2 regions of the Polymorphospora sp. A560 genome follow, and region 1 is predicted to be linked to the other one. Evidence: predicted binding sites of a transcription regulator. Region 1 holds the regulator's gene; the other holds the start of a gene.

The links. The regulator HspR, encoded in region 1, represses chaperone genes until heat shock. The targets are predictions, from matches to a motif close to TTGAGTNNNNNNNACTCAA.
Positions count from the first base shown of each region.
Region 2: the regulator HspR is predicted to act here: its motif matches at 2,420-2,438, upstream of lon (endopeptidase La).

Region 1 is NZ_CP122282.1:113,699-123,762, reverse strand. It holds gene QCD66_RS00565 (cation:proton antiporter regulatory subunit) at 5-505, shown strand; gene QCD66_RS00560 (cation:proton antiporter) at 510-1,715, shown strand; gene QCD66_RS00555 (hypothetical protein) at 1,853-2,284, shown strand; gene QCD66_RS00550 (antitoxin) at 2,377-2,580, opposite strand; gene QCD66_RS00545 (heat shock protein transcriptional repressor HspR) at 2,676-3,119, opposite strand; gene dnaJ (molecular chaperone DnaJ) at 3,159-4,340, opposite strand; gene QCD66_RS00535 (nucleotide exchange factor GrpE) at 4,378-5,256, opposite strand; gene dnaK (molecular chaperone DnaK) at 5,294-7,186, opposite strand; gene QCD66_RS00525 (ABC transporter) at 7,586-9,322, shown strand; gene QCD66_RS00520 (GTPase) at 9,319-10,064, shown strand, end outside.
Region 2 is NZ_CP122282.1:3,956,293-3,966,356, reverse strand. It holds glycine riboswitch at 1-8, opposite strand, end outside; gene lon (endopeptidase La) at 64-2,397, opposite strand; gene QCD66_RS17645 (hypothetical protein) at 2,536-3,471, opposite strand; partial or broken gene QCD66_RS17640 (DNA-binding response regulator) at 3,669-4,094, opposite strand; partial or broken gene QCD66_RS17635 (zinc-binding dehydrogenase) at 4,089-4,526, shown strand; gene QCD66_RS17630 (DUF4332 domain-containing protein) at 4,645-5,691, opposite strand; gene QCD66_RS17625 (hypothetical protein) at 5,961-6,257, opposite strand; gene QCD66_RS17620 (STAS domain-containing protein) at 6,465-6,812, shown strand; gene QCD66_RS17615 (MarR family winged helix-turn-helix transcriptional regulator) at 6,824-7,336, opposite strand; gene QCD66_RS17610 (ATP-binding protein) at 7,404-8,174, opposite strand; gene QCD66_RS17605 (STAS domain-containing protein) at 8,171-8,542, opposite strand; gene QCD66_RS17600 (VOC family protein) at 8,693-9,067, opposite strand; gene QCD66_RS17595 (winged helix-turn-helix transcriptional regulator) at 9,186-9,587, shown strand; gene QCD66_RS17590 (hypothetical protein) at 9,737-10,064, shown strand, end outside.

The sequences.
Region 1 (10,064 bases):
CGGCGTGCGAGTACGCGTGGAACAGACGACCCTGCCCGGAATCGGGGTACGCCACGACGTGGTGACCGAATCCGGCCGCCGGGTGGGTGTGGTCTCACACCGCACCGGCCGGCGTGACCTGGTCATCTACGACGAGGACGATCCCGACGCCTCGACCGAGGACATCCCGCTCACCGACGACGAGGCCGAGGCGCTGGCCGACATCCTGGGCGCGTCGCTGATGCTGGGACAGCTCGCCGGGCTCCGGCAGCAGGCCGCCGGGCTGCTGACCGAACAGATCGCCATCCCGGCCGGATCGACGTACGTCGGCCGCTCGCTCGGTGACACCAAGGCCCGGACCAGGACCAGCGCGTCGATCGTCGCGATCCTGCGCGACCGGGAGGTCATCGCGTCGCCCGGCCCGCAGTTCCGGTTCGAGGCCGGTGACGTGGTCGTGGTCGTCGGCACCCGCAAGGGGCTCGACGGCGTCACCGCGATCCTCGCCGACGGCGACCCGGACGGCTGACCGGATGCACCACACCACCACCCTTCTGATCGAGGTCGGCGCCCTCCTGCTGCTGCTCGGCCTGCTCGGCCGGATCAGCCGCCGGTTCGGCATCTCCCCCATCCCCCTCTACCTCTTCGCCGGGCTCGCCTTCGGGCACGGCGGCCTGCTGCCGCTGTCGGCGAGCGAGGAGTTCTTCGCCGTCGGCGCCGAGATCGGCGTGATCCTGCTGCTGGTCATGCTCGGCCTCGAATACACGGCGAGCGAACTGGTCGGCAACCTGCGCGCGGCCGCCCCGGCCGGGCTCGTCGACGGCGTACTCAACGCGCTGCCCGGCGCCGCCTTCGCGTTGCTGCTCGGCTGGGGCTGGGTGGCCGCCGTCGTACTGGCCGGAATCACCTGGGTCTCCTCGTCCGGCGTGATCGCCAAGGTGCTCGCCGACCTCGGCCGGCTCGGCAACCGGGAAACGCCGGTCATCCTCTCCGTCCTGGTCATCGAGGACCTGGCGATGGCGCTCTACCTGCCGCTGCTGACCGCCGTACTGGCCGGCACCGGCCTGATCGGCGGCGGGATCGCGCTCGCCGTCGCGGTCTTCACCGTCGTCGTCGTGCTCGTGGTGGCGATCCGGTACGGCAACCTCATCTCCACCATGTTCTCGGCCAAGGACCCCGAGGCGCTGCTGCTCGGCGTGCTCGGGCTGACCCTGCTGGTCGCCGGCATCGCCGCGCAGCTCAACGTCTCGGCGGCGGTCGGCGCGTTCCTGGTCGGGATCGCCCTGTCCGGCCCGGTCGCCCACAACGCGACCGAACTGCTGTCCCCGCTGCGTGACCTGTTCGCCGCCGTGTTCTTCGTCTTCTTCGGCCTGGCCACCGATCCGCGCGACATCCCGCCGGTCCTGCTGCCCGCGCTCGCGCTGGCCGTCATCACCATGGCGACCAAGGTGGTCACCGGCTACGTGGCCGCGAAACGGGTCGGGATCGCCATACCCGGCCGGTGGCGGGCCGGGCTCGGGCTGATGCCGCGCGGCGAGTTCTCGATCGTCATAGCCGGACTGGCGGTCGCCACACCGGGCATCGAACCGCAACTGGCCGCCCTCGCCACGGCGTACGTCCTGATCACCGTCGTCAGTGGACCGATGCTGGCCCGCATCCCCGACTATCCGTGGTTCAAGAAGTGGCTGGCCGAGCGCAGTGCCGCCCGCCGCCGGACGGCGCTGGCCGCACCCGACTGATCTTCGATCGCCGCGCACGGCCGGCCGCCCGGCCCGCGCGGCGCTACCGCAGTCTCCGTGCGGCGCGTTACCGTTGCGCCGCAACCACTGTGCTGTCCGCGGGGCATGCTCCCCGGTCGCGAGCGGAGGGTCGACCCGTGGGCGTGGAGCAGTCGGGCTTCACCGGTTTCGGCAATCCGGTCGACCCGTCCCCGGCCGAGTTGCGGGCCTGGGCCTACCGGCCCGACTCGGTCCCGTTGCAGTCGATGCCACAGGACTGGGATCTGCTGGTCTCCGGTGACCGGCTGGTCGGCACCCTCTTCGAGCTGGCGATGGACCGCAACTGCCCGGCCCGCCGGTTCGCCCTGCACTGCCTCTACATCTATGCCGCCGACGGCATCCGCACCAACTTCCGCGCCCACCCGAAGCGGCGGCTGCGCAAGCTGGTCGAGCAGGCCGAACGGGCCGGTGACGAACTGATGGTCAACTGGGCGCACAACTGCCGGATGCTGCTGGCCAAACCGCACCTGTTCGCCTACCCCGACTGGTGCGAGGGCGGCCTGGTCCGCAGCGGCCGCCGGCTGGCCTGAGGGCTGGTCCCGGCGGGGCGAGCGGGGGCGGAAACGACAGAGCCGGGACCCCCCGTGGGTCCCGGCCCCGTGTCGCCCTGGGTGCGCCCGGTTCAGGCGGTGCGGTCGTCCCGGTTCTGCTCCAGGTAGTCGCGGGCCATCTCCTGGCCCTTGTCGACGTGGCCGGCGTACTTGCCGCCGGTCCGCTCGTCCACCTTGTCGCCGGCGGTCTCGACGGCCTCCTTGGCCTTGTCGCTGCCACCGAGCTTGTCGACGGCCTTGTCCGCCATCTCCTTGAACGAGTCGGCGATCCCCATCGCAACCCCCTCCCTAGTCGACCTTTAGTCCGGATTGTGCCCTCCGAACTATTAGGGAGATTAGTCCAGAAGATCAGATCAGGTGACCGAACGGCTCAGTCCGTGCCACCCGACCTGCCCGGCCGCCAGACCACCAGCGCCGTCGTCGTACGGTTCGTCGGCACCAGGTCACGGCGCGGGTAGGGCCCGACCGCCTCCAGTTCGGCGATCCGCCGGTAGGCGGCGACCAACTCGGCCTCCATCGCCGCGACCCGCTCCTGCAACTGCTCGACGAGCTGCTCCAAGCCGATGATCCGCTTGATGCCGGCCAGGTTGACCCCGTCGTCCTGACTCAGCCGCTGCACCTCGCGCAGCAGCACCACGTCGCGCACGCTGTAGCGCCGGCCGCCGCCGGAGGCCCGGCCGGCCTGCACCAGCCCCAGGCGGTCGTACTGCCGCAGGGTCTGCGGGTGCATGCCGGCCATCCGCGCCGCCACAGAGATCATCAAGACCTTGGCGTCGGACGCCTCGGTGACCGAGATCACGAACTCCTCCGTCATGACAACCCCTCCCTCATGCCCGTCCCCTCCCGGAAACCGTCACTCAGACCGACGCACGCGGGCGTCGATATGTTCCCGATCAGGGGCCGGTGCCAGCTTGGCGAAGTTCTCCAGCGCCTCCCGGGCCTCCTCGGACAGGTCCTTCGGTATGACGACTTCGAGCGTCACCAGCAGGTCGCCCGGCTGACCGTCCCGCCGGACGACCCCCTTGCCCCGGGCCCGCAGCTTCCGCCCGCTCGGCGTGCCCGGCGGCACCCGCAGCGTCACCGCCCCGTCCAGGGTCGGGACCCGCAGGTCGGTGCCGGCCACCGCCTCGGCGTACGAGATCGGCACGGTCAGGGTCAGGTCGTCGCCCGTACGCCCGAACAGGTCGTCGCCACGGACCTTGACCAGCACGAACAGGTCGCCGGCCGGCCCACCGCGCTCACCGGGCTCACCGCGCCCGGCCAGCCTGATCCGCTGCCCGTCGGCCACCCCGGCGGGGAACCGGACGTTCAACGTACGGGTCTTGGTGACCCCGCCGGTGCCGTGGCACTCCGGGCACTTGTCCTCGACGATCGTCCCGACGCCCTGGCACTCCCGGCACGGCTCCGAGAAGCTGAACGCCCCCTGGTTGCGGGTCACCAGCCCGGAGCCCTGGCACTGCTGACAGGTGCGGGGCTGGGTGCCCGGCCGGGCGCCGTTGCCGTGGCAGGTGTCGCAGACGCCGGGCGCCCGCAGCGACAGCGGCAGGGTGATGCCGCGTACGGCGTCACCGAAGTCGAGCACGACCTCGGTCTCGACGTCGCGGCCCCGGCTCGGCCCCGTGCCGCGGCCCGGACCGGGTCCGCCGCCACCGGAGAAGATCGAGCTGAACAGGTCGGAGAACCCGGCGCCACCGAAGCGCCGGTCGCCGCCCTGCGCCGCCCCGCCGAAGAGATCGGAGGGGTCGAACGGGTAGCCGCCCGGCCCACCGGCCCGTGCACCGCGCCGGAACGCCCCCGAACCGAACAACGAGCGCATCTCGTCGTACTCGCCGCGCTTGCGCTCGTCGGAGAGCACGTCGTACGCCTCGGACGCGGACTTGAACCGCTCCTCGGCCTGCGCGTCGCCCGGGTTGTGGTCCGGGTGCGACTCCCGGGCGATCTTCCGGTACGCCTTCTTGATCTCGTCCGGGGAGGCGGACTTCGAGACACCGAGTACCGAGTAGAAGTCCTTCTCCAGCCAGTCCTTGGAACCCATCTAGTCCACCTCCCCTCGTACGCCCGTCGTCACCTGGTCACTCGGGATCGGCCACCGCTACCAGCGCCGGCCGGAGCAGACGCTCGCCGAGCAGGTAGCCCCGACGCATCACCTCGACACAGGTCGGCTCGGTGACCTCGGCCGAGGTCAGGTGCGCGACCGCCTCGTGCCGGGTCGGGTCGAACGGGTCGCCCTTCTCCCCGAAGCCGGTCAGCCCGAACTTCCCGAGTGCCGCGGTGAGCTTCTCGGCGACGGAGCCGAACGGCCCGACCAGGTCACCGTGGTCGCGGGCCCGGTCGAGGTCGTCGAGCACCGGCAGCAGCTCGGTGAGCACCGTGCCGGTCGTCTGCTCGGCGGCCACCCCGCGGTCCCGGTCGACCCGCTTGCGGTAGTTGGCGTATTCCGCCGACACCCGCTGGACGTCACGGGTCCGCTCGTCGAGCTCGGCCCGCAGTGCCTCCAGCTCGGCCCCGAGCGGCTTGGCCCCGGCGGCCGGCGTGGGCGCGTCGACGACGGGGGCGGTGGCCTCCTCGACGGTCTCCTCCACCTCGCCGACCAGGACCTCGCCCTCGGCGGCCGGGCGCTCGGCGTCGTCGCCGGGAGCCGGCTCCTCGCTCGCCGAGACCTCACCGCTCGCGGTGTCCTCGACGACCGATTCCTCGGCTGCCCGGGTGCCGTCGTCGCCCGCCGGCCCGGCCTTGGCCGCCGGCTTCGGCTCGCCGTCCGCCGGCTGCCCGGCGGCGGTCTCCTTGCCGCCGGTGGCGGCGGGTTGCCCCGCGCCACCGGTGGGGTCGATCTTGCGCTTGTCGCGGATGACGACGCGCTCGGCGGGACGGCCGTCGGCCGCGTCGCCGGACGCGGAGCCACCCGGCGCCGACCCGGATGCCGGGGCGGCGGCTCGTGGCTGGTCCGTCATTCGGTTACCTCACTCCGTTCGACATCGGGACGACGGGTCACTTCTTGCCCTTGTCCTCGTCGACGATCTCGGCGTCGAGCACGTCGTCGGCCCCCGCCGAGGGGCCACCGGTCGCACCGGTCGCACCGGCACCGCCCGGAGCCTCGCCGGCACCCGCCGAGGCGCCCTGCTCGGCCTGCTGCGCGTAGAGCAGCGAGCCGGCCTGCTGCGAGACCTGGGCCAGCTTCTCGTGCGCCGACTTGATCTTCTCCAGGTCGGAGCCGCCGAGGGCGCCGCGCAGGTCGCCGAGCGCGTCGTTGATCTGGTCGCGGGACTCGGCCGGAAGCTTGTCGCCGCTCTCGGCGAGGAACTTCTCGGTCTGCCACTGGAGCTGCTCGGCCAGGTTGCGGGTCTCCGCCTCCTCGCGCCGCCGCTTGTCCTCGTCGGCGTGGTCCTGGGCGTCGCGCATCATCCGCTCGATGTCGTCCTTCGGCAGCGCCGAGCCGCCGGTGATCGTCATCGACTGTTCCTTGCCGGTGCCGAGGTCCTTGGCGTTGACGTGGACGATGCCGTTGGCGTCGATGTCGAACGTCACCTCGACCTGCGGCACGCCGCGCGGCGCCGGCGGGAGGCCGGTCAGCTCGAAGGTGCCGAGCTTCTTGTTGTAGGCGGCGATGTCGCGCTCACCCTGGAAGACCTGGATCAGCACCGACGGCTGGTTGTCGTCGGCCGTGGTGAAGACCTCGGAGCGCTTGGTCGGGATGGTGGTGTTGCGCTCGATGAGCTTGGTGAAGATGCCGCCCTTGGTCTCGATGCCCAGGCTCAGCGGGGTCACGTCGAGCAGCAGGACGTCCTTGACCTCGCCCTTGAGCACGCCGGCCTGCAGCGCGGCACCGACGGCGACGACCTCGTCGGGGTTGACGCCCTTGTTGGGGTCGCGGCCGATGAGCTGCTTGACCAGGTCGGTGACGGCCGGCATCCGGGTCGAGCCGCCGACCAGGATGACGTGGTCGATGTCGGACACCTTGACGCCGGCGTCCTTGACGGCCTGCTCGAACGGGCCCTTGGTGCGGTCGAGCAGGTCCTGCGTCATGCGCTGGAACTCGGCGCGGGTCAGGGTGACGTCGAGGTGCAGCGGCGCGGACGGGGCACCGTCGGCGCCGGCCGGGCCGGCCGTGATGTACGGCAGGTTGATGTTGCTGGTCGACGCCGCGGACAGCTCGATCTTGGCCTTCTCGGCGGCCTCGCGCAGCCGCTGCATGGCCATCTTGTCCTGCGACAGGTCGACGCCGTGCTGGCCACGGAACGTCTTGACCAGGTGGTCGATGATCCGCTCGTCCCAGTCGTCGCCACCGAGGTGGTTGTCACCGCTGGTCGACTTGACCTCGATGACGCCCTCGGCCAACTCCAGCAGCGAGACGTCGAACGTGCCGCCGCCGAGGTCGAAGACCAGGACGGTCTGCTCCTTGGAGCCCTTGTCCAGGCCGTACGCCAGCGCCGCCGCGGTCGGCTCGTTGACGATCCGCAGGACGTTGAAGCCGGCGATCTCACCGGCCTCCTTGGTGGCCTGGCGCTGCGCGTCGTTGAAGTACGCCGGAACGGTGATCACCGCGTCGGTGATCTGCTCGCCCATGTACGCCTCGGCGTCCCGCTTGAGCTTCATCAGCGTGCGCGCCGAGATCTCCTGCGGGGTGTACTTCTTGCCGTCGATGTCGACGGACCAGCTGGAGCCGATCTCACGCTTGACCGAACGAATGGTCCGGTCCGGGTTGGTCACCGCCTGGCGCTTCGCGACCTCACCGACGAGCACCTCGCCGTTACGCGCGAACGCCACGATCGAGGGCGTGGTACGGGAGCCCTCGGCGTTGGCGATGACGGTGGGCTCACCACCCTCGAGAACGCTGACGCAGGAGTTCGTCGTGCCGAGGTCGATGCCGACCGCACGTGCCATCTTCGCTTCCTCGCTTCACTGGTTGTCACAAGTTGAGTGGACCGGACTCAATAGTGCCACGATCATCGGCAGCGTCAAGTTGGCATTGAGTCGGGTACACGCAACTCTGGGTCGACGGACCCACCCTGACCACCCCGTACACCGATCGCGGGCAGGGAGCCCCCAGGGCGGTTCATGTTGTGACTGGTGCACGGATCAGGCACCCTTTTACCCGTGACGACGCAGGGTGACCCGACCACCGATCCCGGCGTGTCCGTCGTTCCCGAGCCGCCCGAGGATGTCGTCGAGACGCCCGCCGACGATTCCAGCGTGAATAGTCCGGAAAAGTCCGACTCGCCGGCTGAGAAGCCCTCGACCGACGACCCGGATGCCGGCGCCGCCGAGCCCGCCGAGGCGGACGTGACCGAGGACACGTCGGCCCTCCCGGACGCCCTGCACCGACTCCGGACCGTGATCGATTCGTCGGCCTACCCGCTGGTGCTGCCCTCCGCCGACGACGCACGACGGGTCGGTGCCGCCCTCGTCGCGCAACTCGACGACTACCTGCTGCCCCGGCTGGCCCGGCTCGACGCGCCGTTGCTCGTCGTCGTCGGCGGCTCCACCGGCGCCGGCAAGTCGACCCTGGTCAACAGCATCGTCCAGGCCCGGGTCACGGCCTCCGGGGTGCTGCGGCCCACCACCCGGTCGCCGGTGCTCGTCGCCAACCCGGCCGACATCGGCTGGTTCCGCCAGGGCGACCTGCTGCCCGGCCTGACGCGTACCACCGAGCCCGGCGACGACCCCGGCACCCTGCAACTGGTCGCCGCGCCCGCGCTGCCCCCCGGCCTCGCGTTCCTCGACGCCCCCGACATCGACTCCGTCGTCGACGCCAACCGGGCCCTCGCCGGCCAGCTTCTCGCCGCCGCCGACCTGTGGCTGTTCGTCACCACCGCGGCCCGCTACGCCGACGCCGTCCCCTGGGAGCTGCTGCGCACCGCGCGGCTGCGCGGCACCGTGATCGCCCTCGTCCTCGACCGGGTGCCACCGGAGGCAAGTGACGAGGTGGCCGACCACCTGTCCGAGATGCTCGCCGCCCACGACCTCGCGGCGGCACCGCTGTTCGTGCTGCCGGAGACCGACGTCGACGGCCAGGGCCTGCTGCCGTACCAGGTCACCGAGCCGTTGCGGGACTGGTTCCAGCAGCTCGCCGGCGACGCCGCCGCCCGCGCCGCGGTGGTCCGGCAGACCCTCGACGGCGCCCTCGCCGCCCTCGCGCCGGCGGTCGCCACGCTGGCCGGTGCCGCCGACGACCAGGCGGCCGCCGCCGGGGTCCTCGACGAACGGGTACGCACCTCCTACCGCGCCGGCCGGCGCACCTTCGAGGAAGGTCTCCAGGACGGCCGGCTGCTCCGCGGCGAGGTACTCGCCCGCTGGCAGGAGTACATCGGCACCGGCGAGTTCTTCCGCACCCTGGAGGCGCGCGTCGGGCGGGTCCGGGACCGGCTGGTCGCCGCGCTGACCGGGCGCCCCGCCCCGGCGACCCAACTGCAGACCGCGATCGAGTCGCAGCTGGTGACCCTCGTACGCGGGGTGGCGGCCGACGCCGCCGAGCACGCGTACGGCGGCTGGCAGTCGCACCCGGCCGGGGCGGCGCTGCTCGAACCCGAACTGGGACGCCCCTCGGCCGATCTGCCGCAGCGCGCCGAGCGGCTGATCCGTGACTGGCAGCGCGGCGTGCTCGAACTGGTCCGCGCCGAGGGCGGCGACAAGCGGTTCGTCGCCCGTAGCGCGGCGTACGCGGTCAACGCCACCGGGCTCGCCGTCATGATCGCCGTGTTCGCGTCGACCGCCTTCATCCCGACCGGGCTGGAGGTGGCCGCCGGCGCCGGCACCACCGTCGCCGCCCAGAAGGTGCTCGAGGCGATCTTCGGCGACCAGGCCGTCCGCAACATGGCCAGCCGGTCCCGCGAGGACCTTCTGGAGCGGCTGGAGAAGCTGCTCGACGAGGAGGCGGCCCGCTACCTCGTCCGGATCCGCGCGGTCGGCCCCGACCCCGGCCAGGAACTGCGCCGGGCGGCGGCCGACGTCGAGGCCGCCCGCACCGCCGCCCGCCTGACCACCGACGCACCGTTCACGCTGCCCGGGGCCGCCCGGTGAGCGCAGCGACGGGCCGGTCGGTCGGCGACCTCGTCGGAAAGGTACGGGACCGGCTCCGCGGTGACCGGCGGGTCGACCCCGACGCCCTGCTGGCCCGGGTCGGTGCGGTCGAACGGTTCGTCCGGGCCACCACCGACCACGTGCCCGAGGACCGGCTCGGCGCCGCCCACACCCTGATCGAACGCGCCGGGGCCCGGCTCGCGCTGTCCCGCGACCACACGGTGGTGGCCCTGGCCGGCGCGACCGGCAGCGGCAAGTCCAGCCTCTTCAACGCCCTGGCCCGGCTCGACCTGTCGCCGGTCGGCGTACGCCGGCCGACCACCGGCGTCGCGCACGCCTGCGTCTGGGGTCCGCTCGACGGCGCCAACCGGCTGCTGGACTGGATCGGGGTGCTGCCCCGCCACCGGTTCGTCCGGGAGAGCGCGCTCGACGGCGACGACGAGGCCGCCCTGCACGGCCTGATCCTGCTCGACCTGCCCGACTTCGACTCCGTCGAACGGGCGCACCGGCTGGAGGTCGAACGCCTGCTCGGCCTGGTCGACCTGGTGATCTGGGTCGTCGACCCGCAGAAGTACGCCGACCGGGTGGTGCACACCGGGTACCTGCGCGGCTTCCAGCAGCACCGCGACGTCACACTCGTGGTGCTCAACCAGGCCGACCGGCTGCCCGCGGCGGACCTCCCCCTGGTCCTCGACGACCTGCGCCGGCTCCTCGACGCCGACGGCCTCGACGGGGTGCCGGT
Region 2 (10,064 bases), 3.8 Mb from region 1:
CGGGTGGTACCGGCACTGGCCACGCTACCAGCGCCGGCACCACCCGCATGATCTAGACCCGGGTCAGGCGGCGGCCAGCACCGCGCCGTCGCGCCGGCCGGCCTCCTCCGCCGGCCGCAGGGCCAGCGCGAGTACGTCGGCGACGTCGGCGAGGGTGTGCACGGTCAGCGCCGCGCGCACCTCGGCCGGCACGTCGTCGAGGTCCGGCTCGTTGCGCGCCGGGATGACCACCTCGGTCAGCCCGGCCCGGTGCGCGGCCAGCAGCTTCTGCTTGACCCCGCCGATCGGCAGCACCCGGCCGGCCAGGGTCACCTCGCCGGTCATCCCGAACTCGGGACGTACCGGGCGGCCGGAGGCCAGTGACGCCAGCGCGGTGACCATGGTGACGCCGGCGCTCGGGCCGTCCTTGGGCACCGCCCCGGCCGGCACGTGCAGGTGGATCCGCCGGCCGGCGAGGGCGTTCGGGTCGAGGCCGAGTTCCCGGCCGTGCGAGCGCAGGTAGGACAGCGCGATGTGGGCCGACTCCTTCATCACGTCGCCGAGCTGACCGGTCAGGGTCAGCCCCGGTTCGCCCTCCATGCTGGTCGCCTCGATGAAGAGCACGTCGCCGCCGGCGCCGGTCACCGCGAGACCGGTCGCGACGCCGGGGACCGCCGTACGCTCCGCCGACTCCGGGGTGAACCGGGGCCGGCCGAGGTAGCCGGCGAGGTCGTCGGTGGTGACCGCCACCTTGCCGGGCTCGGTCGCGAGCTTGACCGCGACCTTGCGCAGGATCTTCGCCAGGGCACGTTCGAACTGCCGTACGCCGGCCTCCCGGGTGTGCTCGCCGGCGATCCGGGCCAGGGCCGCGTCGTCGACGGTGACGTCGTCGGCGGTCAGCCCGGCCCGCTCCACCTGCCGGGGCAGCAGGTGGTCGCGGGCGATCGCGACCTTCTCCTGCTCGGTGTAGCCGTCCAGGGTGACCAGTTCCATCCGGTCCAGCAGCGGGCCGGGGATCGCCTCGACGACGTTCGCGGTCGCCAGGAACAGCACGTCGGACAGGTCGAGGTCGACCTCGAGGTAGTGGTCGCGGAACGTGTGGTTCTGCGCCGGGTCGAGCACCTCGAGCAGGGCGGCGGCCGGGTCGCCGGCGTACCCGGCGGAGATCTTGTCGACCTCGTCGAGCAGCACGACCGGGTTCATCGAGCCGGCCTCGCGCAGCGCCCGCACGATCCGGCCGGGCAGCGCGCCGACGTACGTGCGGCGGTGGCCGCGGATCTCGGCCTCGTCGCGGACGCCGCCGAGCGACACCCGGACGAACTTGCGGCCGAGCGCCCGGGCGACGGACTCGCCGAGGCTGGTCTTGCCGACCCCGGGCGGGCCGGACAGGGCCAGGACCGCGCCGGAGCCGCGCCCGCCGACGACGGCGAGGTTGCGTTCCGCGCGCCGGTTGCGCACCGCCAGGTATTCCAGGATGCGGTCCTTGACGTCGGACAGTCCGGCGTGGTCGGCGTCGAGCACCGCGCGGGCCGCGGCCAGGTCGGTGTTGTCGTCGGTACGCACCGACCACGGCATCTCCAGCACGGTGTCGAGCCAGGTGCGGATCCAGCCCGACTCCGGAGACTGGTCACTGGCCCGCTCCAGCCGGCCGACCTCGCGCAGCGCCGCCTCGCGTACCTTCTCGGGAAGGTCGGCGGCCTCGACGCGGGCCCGGTAGTCGGCGGAGCCGTCCGGTTCGTCCTCGCCGAGTTCCTTGCGGATCGCGGCGAGCTGTTGGCGGAGCAGGAAGTCGCGCTGCGACTTCTCCAGCCCCTCGCGCACGTCGGTGTTGATCCGCTCGGTGACCTCCTGCTCGGCGAGGTGGTCGCGGACCCAGCCGACGAGCAGTTCGAGCCGGGCGGTGACGTCGCCGGCGGCGAGCAGTTCGGACTTCTGGGCGACGGTGAGCCACGGGGCGTAGCCGGCGGAGTCGGCGAGTTCCGACAGGTCGGTCATCCGCTCGACGGCGTCGATCACCTGCCAGGCGCCGCGCTGCTGGAGCACGGCGGTCATCAGGGCCTTGTATTCGCGGGCGAGTTCGCGGGCCTTGCCGGCGGGTGCCGGTTCGGTCAGCGGGGTGGCCTCGACCCAGAGCGCGGCGCCGGGACCGGGCACGCCGGAGCCGATCCGGGCCCGGGACAGGCCGCGGACCACGGCGGCGGGTTCGCCGCTGGGCAGCCGGCCGACCTTCTCGATCGTGGCGACCGCGCCGACCGGGCCGTATTCACCGTCGACGCGGGGCACGGCCAGGACCTGTTTGTCGCCGGTCGCCCGGGCCGCGTCGACGGCGGCCTGGGTGGTCGCGTCGAGGGTCACCGGGATGACCATGCCGGGGAGCAGGACGTCGTCGGTCAGCGGCAGTACGGGAAGAGTTGCCATCGAGCACCTGCCATCAATTGAGTTGAGCTTGCTCCACTCAAGTTACAAACAGTGCCCTATGTTCCCGTAGTGACGCAGGCCACAGCCGAACCCCGCCAGCGACGTGGTGCGCCGCCGGCGGGGTCGGATCCGGGCGGCTCAGCGGTACGGCATCATCGGGAACCAGCCGAAGCCGAACATGGCCGGCACCCGCAGGTCCCAGTAGACGACGGTGAAGACCCCGAGCGCGATCAGCAGCGACGCGGTGATGACGGTCGTCCGTACCGGACTCTCGGACAGCCAGCGCAGGAACCGGCCCCGGGTGCCGGCGATCAGCAGCGCGAACAGCGCGGTCACCACGACGACGTTGCCCAGCGACTGGAGCACGAACGCGCCCGCGCCGTACAGCGGGTTGCCGGTGTCGACCGCCCAGTGGAAGAGCTTGTTGAACAGCGGGTACGGCCGGCCGATCAGGAACCCGCCGATCAACGCGCCGAGGGTCACCACCCGGGCCACCGGCCGGTTCGCGAACGGGTCCGGCACGACCTTCAGCGCGGCCAGACCGAGGTACGTCAGCGCCAGGCCGATCAGGCCGAAGACGACCGACGACTGGATGATGCGGACCGGCATGTCACCGACGGTCTCGGTGGACAGCTGCGGCAGCCGGTCACCGAGGAGCACCCCGACGAAGCCGTAGACCGCCGAGACGACGACCATGCCCAGCGTCAGCCAGCCGACCGGGCGCAGCAGGGCGCGTACCGGACCGTCGTGAGCCCCCCGGGCCGCGCCGGCCTGGCCCATCGGCCCGACCGAGGCGGCCACGGCGATGTTGCAGGCGGTGAAGGTGCCGGCGAGGCCGGAGACGAACGCGAAGAGCAACCCGGCCGCGGTGCCGGCGATCGCGGTCTCCTTGGCGTCGTGGCCGAGCAGGGCGTTGGCCACGTTGTCGCCGATCACCGAGTCGACGAACTCGAACGACCACAGGATCGACAACAGGATGCCGGCGGCCACGCTCCACCCGATGATCACACCGGTACGGGGCCGCTGCTCCAGCTGGAGAGGAAGGGAGGTCTTGCCAGTCTGCGTGGTACTCATGGGCGCCCACCTGGGAGTCGGTCCCCGCGTCACCGGGCGGGGACGTACATACGAGCTCCGATCAGTGTTCGACGACCGTAGATCCACTACTGGCTATCTGTCGGTCCGATGAAGACAATCTGTCGCTCCGTCGCTGGAATCGGCTCCCCGATCCGGGGCGGAACCACCGCCCCGCCCGGGGGCGGAGATCCCGGCCGTCAGGACAGCCAGCCGGGGCGGACCAGGCCCGCCTCGTAGGCGAACACCACGAGTTGCGCGCGGTCCCGGGAGCCGAGCTTGACCATCGCGCGGGACACGTGGGTCTTGGCCGTGGCCGGGCTGATCCTCAGGTGGGCGGCGATCTCGTCGTTGGACAGGCCGGTGCCGGCCAGCCCCACCACCTCCCGTTCCCGGTCGGTGAGTTCGGCGAGCCGGTGCGGGGTCGGCGGGGTGGCGGTCCGGAGCGCGAACTGCTCGATCACCCGCCGGGTGACGCTCGGCGACAGCAGGCCGTCGCCGGCGGCCACCACCCGGACGCCCCGGATGAGTTCGGCCGGCTGGGTGTTCTTCACCAGGAACCCGGCGGCCCCGGCCCGCAGCGCCTCGCCGACGTACTCGTCGAGTTCGAACGTGGTGAGGTCGACCTGGTCCGGTCGATCGGCGCCGACCGGACCGTCGACTACACCCGGGAGGACTTCACCCGCGACGGGCCGGCGTACGACGTCGTGCTGGACCTGGTCGGCAACCGGTCGCTGACCGACTGCCGGCGGGCGCTGGCACCGGGCGGGACGCTCGTCCTGTCCGGTGGCGGGATGTCCGACGGCGGCAGCCTGGTCGGACCGTTGGGGCTGTTCGCCCGCGCGCGGGCGCTGTCGCCGTTCGTCCGGCACCGGATCGTCGCGCCGGCCGCGGTGACGGGCCGAAAGAACCCGGCGACGCTACGTGACCTCGTCGAGTCCGGGCAGGTCACCCCGGTCATCGATCGGACCTACCCGCTGGCCGAGGTACCCGCCGCGATCCGCTACCTGGAGGTGGAGCACGCCCGGGCGAAGGTGGTCATCACCTGCGCCGAGTGACCGGTGCCGGTCAGTCAGCGGCGAGGCGCGGGGTGACGATGCGGATCTCGACCGGCCCGACCGGGTTCGCCGCCGGTGGGTGTGGTGTCCCCAGCCACCGGCGGCGCGATGTCGCGGTTCAGGCGACCGGCTCGGTCACCTCGACCAGCGTCCGTGCCCGCTGCGGCCAGGCGGCCACGCTCGGCGTCATCCGTACGCCGGCCGCCTTCAGCGTGCCGCGCAGCGTCTCCACGTCGCTGTCGGCGAGTTGGCGGTAGGTGCGGATTCCGGCAGCGGTCAGGACGGCGGCCGTCTTCGGTCCGATCCCCTCGATCCGGCGCAGGTCGTCGGCCGGCTCGACCGGGTCGGTCCCGACCGGCTGCGCGGGTACGACGACCGCCGCCGGCACCGGCTCGGGCTCCACCGTGGCAACCGGATCCGCGATCGGTTCCGGGTCGGACACCGCGACCGGCGCTACCGGCTCCGGCTGCGTCACGGCGACCGGCTCGGCGGGAACGGGATCGATGGGCTCGACCGGTTCGGTGGCGGCGGGCTCGGCCGCGACGACCGCCACCGGCTCGGGCTCCGACACGACGGCCTCGACCGGCGCGGGGTCGACCACGGCGGCCGGCTTCCCCGACGGGGCGGGCTCGAGGACCGGCTCGGCCGACACGACCGGGACCGGCTCGGGCTCGGGCTCCGACTTCGCCGCCGGAACCGGCTCGACCACCGGCTCGGGGTCCGACTTCGCGGCCGCCACCGGCTCGGGGTCCAGCACGTCCGGCCGGTCCGCTACCGGGGCGGGCTCGGTCTCGACCGGGGCGGGCTCCGCGTCGGCGACGCCAGTCGGCCCGGTGGCCGGGCGCCCGGCCGGCCCAGCCGGCTCGTCCGCGACGGGTTCGGGCGCGACGGCCGGCGGGGTGATCGCCGGCAGGGCGGCGGCCGGCGTCGTGGCGTCGGGTGCGGTGTCGATCGGCGCGGCGGTGGCCGTCGCGGGGTCGACGGGCGGGGTCGGGACCGGTACGACAGGGGGCAGCGTGCCGGTCGGGGCGGCCTTGGTGTCGGCGGCGCCACGTACGTCGTTTTCCGGGGCGCGTGGGCTACGCCCCCACACGAACCAGCCGACCGCGACGCCGACCAGCAGGGCCAGACCGAGTATCAGAGAATGCGCGAACGACCACGCCATAGAAGACCTCCTGGATGAATGCGCCGGAAGCGCGAAATCTCGCCGCAGCTTCGCATACATCGAGTGCTTCCGACAAAGCAACCACACCGGTCGTCCGGTGACGAATCAACTACGGCACGCAAGCATTCGTGCCTCGTTGCTGCTGGTCGGGTTGATTCGGCCGGCACACGGGTCCGGGACGGGCAGGGCACCTAATGACGCGGCACAATCGTTCACGGTCCGGAAACACAATTGCGCCCGGCCTTTTCCGGGAGGCGCGCCGGCAATTGTCAGGTGCCGTCGCCCGCGCCGCCGGACGCGCCGCCACTGCCGTCGTCGCCGGGCAGGTCGTCGTCCACGACGTAGCCGGTCCCGCCGTCCTGGTCGAACCCGGGCCCCTCGGAGGTCGGGAGCCCCGTACCAGCGGGGTCGGTGCCGATTTCGGCGTCGACCGCCACGTTCTCGCCGGGCTCGGCGTCGACACCGGACTCCGCGTCGATGTCCGCGTCGGCGGCCACGTCCCCGTCGACGGCGGAGTCGACCGCGGTGTCCGCGCCGAGTTCGGCGTCGTCGGGTGAGACCGTCACCCGTCGACCATAAGCCGGCTACGGTGTACCGGACGGACACTTCGACGTACGCCTAAGCCCGACACCTGCGGTGGGACGTGGCCGGGCCGGGCGGCAGGCGTGAGACTGTGGCGCGAACCGACCGCGGTAGCGTAACGTGACGTCCAGGATGATTGCATATATACAGGCTTACCCGTCCATGATCGGTCACTGCGCGGGAGGTGCGACGTGCAGTTGCTGATCCGCCAGATCGATTCGGGAACCCAGGTCCGTTTCATCCTCGAGGGCGAGATCGACCTGGCCACCGTGGGCGACGTACGCGACACGGTGATCGCCACCCTGGCCCGGTCCCGTCCCGAGTCCGTGGTACTGGATCTCGCCAGCGTCACCTTCATCGACTCGACCGGCATCGGCGAACTCGTCGCCTGCCACAAGGCCGCCACGGTCAGCGGTGCCCGGCTGGTGCTGGAGAACCTGTCGCCGTTCGTCCGCCGGCAGATCTGGGCCACCGGACTGCTCGGCCTCTTCGGCCTGCCCACCGACTCGCCGCTCGGCGACCCCGACGGCGTACGCTGATCCGCCCCTTCTCAGGGGCGGATCGCCGAGCGCGCCCAGCGGTCCCACCACTGGGCCTCCGGTGCCTCGCCGGAGGCCGCCACCAGTGCCTGCAACGCCGACGCCAGCGACCGCGGATCGCCGACTCCGGCCGATTCGACCAGCGCCCGGATCTCGCCGGCCCGCTGCCGGGTCACCGCCGCGACCAGCGCGCAGCCCTCGCTGGTCAGGCCGACCCAGGCGACCCGCCGGTCCTGCTCGCGGTGCTCGCGACGGACCAGGCCGCGCCGGATCAGCCGGTCCGACGTACGGGTGACGGTCGACGGGTGCACACCGAGGTCCGCCGCCAGGTCGACGGTGCGGCGGGGCCCGTTCGACACGAGCAGGACGAGCATCCGGTACTGCGGCAGGGTGATGTCGACGTCCAGCCGGGTCAGGGTGTGCGCGGTCATCCCGACCAGCACCCGGGCCAGCGCCGACAGGCCGTCGACCAGCACATTGACGCCGCTGACCGTGGAGCCCGGCGACTCCGTGGATAGGCTCACGGGGGCAATCCTCGCATAGCGGCACACTTGACCGGTTCGCCCGGCACGACCGCCACGCCGCCCGGCGTCACGACGCCGGCAGCGGCCACCTCGCCGGTTCCGGACCCACCGCGGCCCACACGGTCTTGCCGTCGTCGGCCTCGGCGAACCCCCAGTCCCGGGCCAGCACGTTGACGATCGCGAGCCCGCGACCGCGCCAGGCCCGGCCGTCGGGGAACGAGTCGGGCGGCGGCATGTGCGGCCCGCGCGGGTCGCGGTCGCGAACCCCCAGCCAGACCGTCCCACCGACCTGCGCCACGGTCAGGTCGAGTTCGGTACCGGCGTGCTCGATGGCGTTGCTGACCAGTTCCGAGGTGATGACGACGGCGTCGTCGGTGAGGTCGTCACACCGCCAGTCGCGGCAGGCGGCCGACACCGTACGGCGCGCCACCGCCGCCGAAGACGGGTGGGCCGGCAGCAGCCGGTGCCGGCGGCCGGCCGGGCTCGGCCGGCGGGTCACCACCGCCACCGCGTCGGGCACCGCCGGACAGATGTCGAACAGGCGGCCCAGCATCCGGTAGACGATGCGCCCGGTGGCGCTCGCCGGCTCGGCGCACAGCAGCAGCTGGGTCGAGGTCCGGCCGGGCGCGACGACCTCGCTGAGGGTACGCAGCGCGGTGGCGCGCACGATCCGGGCGGCGTCCAGGTCGACGACGATGGCCAGCGGCGCGTCCAGCATCGCGCGACGCACCGCCGCGATCAGGCCGACGAGGGCGGACTCGTCGAGCTGTCCGTTGACCGTGATGGTGGAGATGCCCGTGGCGAAGTCGCGGCCGACGGTGCAGGCGGCGGCGGTCACCGCTCGCCCCGGGCGGCGGGTCCGGGCTGTCCGGGATAGACGGTCCCGGCCGACGGCGGCGGCATGCCGAGTGCGGCGGAGACCCCGGCGACGCGCAGCACCCGGTCGACCATGCCGCGGGCGTTGCGGACGAGCAGGACCTGGCCCCGTCCGGCGGCGGCGTAGTGCGCCTCCACCAACTCCTTGATCGCACTCGAGTCGATCATGCTGACCCGGTGCAGGTCGACCACCACCCAACGGACATCCGGCACCGGGCAGGCGCCGTCGACGATTTCCCGTAGCCGGCCGGTGAACATCATGTCGAGTTCACCGGACAGCGTCACCACGCAGGTGTCGGCGACCGGATGGTCGACCTGGACGTTGAACACGCGGCTCCCCTGCTTGGCGCGACGGGTCGGCCCGCGGCCGCCCCCACGACAGCCACCCCCGACAAGCTCCGTGCATGCCTGCACGCATCCGTCCACGTGACGATATCCGTCGGGTCGGGCCGGATGACCATCGGGCCGCCCGCCACGCCGCTAGCCGACGATCCGCGCGACGAGTTCGGGCACCCACTCGACGTACTCGACCTGCGCGCCGCCGTCGTGCCGGGCGTAGAGGAACCGGCCGGTCTCGCTGGTCGCGACCGGTACGGTCACCCGGCCGCCGTGCGCGGCCAGCAGCGCGACCACCTCGTCGAGGTCGGACACGACGACCGTGGCGCTGGCGTCGGCGTAGCGGGCCCGCTGCTCGGGCGGCCCGGCGATGACCAGGAAGTCGCCGATGGCCGCCAGTTCCACCCCGCCGAACGCGAACCGCAGGTCCGGCGCGGCGCCCACCAGTTCCCGCAGCAGCGGCAGCGCGCGGTCCAGGTCGTCGACCCAGAGCCGGGCGTACGTCTTCAGAATCGCCATCGAGGTGCCCTTCCGTCCGGCGGCGCGGCGGCGTCCGCGCCTGCCCGTGGAACGCTAGGAGCGGGTGGAGCGGGCGGGAAGTACGCACTTTCCGGTAACCGCGGGAGAGGGGTGAGCGGTGACCGAGCGGGACGTGGCCGGGCCGGCCGGCGACGGCACGGACCCGGCCTGGGTACGGGCGGCGGCCGAGGCCACCGCCCGGGAGGTGTTCGCCGTCATCGGGACCAAGTGGGCGCTGGACGCCGTCAACGCGCTGGCGCCCGGCACGCTGCGCTTCGCCGAACTGCGGCGCGAACTGCCCGGGATCAGCCACAAGGTGCTCACCCAGACCCTGCGCGCCCTGGAACGCGACGGCATCGTCGCCCGGACGGTCCACCCGACCGTGCCGCCCCGGGTCGACTACCGGCTCACCGCCGCCGGTCGCGGGCTGCGTGACGTGGTCAACGGCATGTGTGACTGGAGTCGGCGGCACCTCGCCGAGATCCTCGCCGCCCGTACCCGGTCCGGCCCGACCGGCTGAGGCCGGACCGCGCGACCGGACGGCCGGGTGGTTACGGGTCGAAGGTCCCGGGTCGGCGCGGACCGCCGGCCCTCGTGCGGGTACCCGGCCCCGGCGTCCAATGGAGGTGGCCACGAGGGAGCCACCCTCACCGGCCGGTACGAGAGGACGTGGACACCATGACCGCGATGGCGAACCGACCCGCCACCGAGCCGGCCACCGGGACCGTCGAAACCCCCCGCCAGAAAGCCACCCGCTATGTCTTCGCCGTCGTCCGACTCGCCCTGGGCTGGTACTTCCTGTGGGCGTTCGTCGACAAGACGTTCGGCCTCGGGTTCAGCACCCCGACCGAGCGGGCCTGGATCAACGGCGGCCACCCGACGGCCGGTTTCCTCGGCAACGCCGCGAAGGGACCGTTCACCGGCTTCTACAACGGCATCGCCGGCGCCGTCTGGGCCGACACCCTGTTCATGGTCGGGCTGGCCGCGATCGGCACCG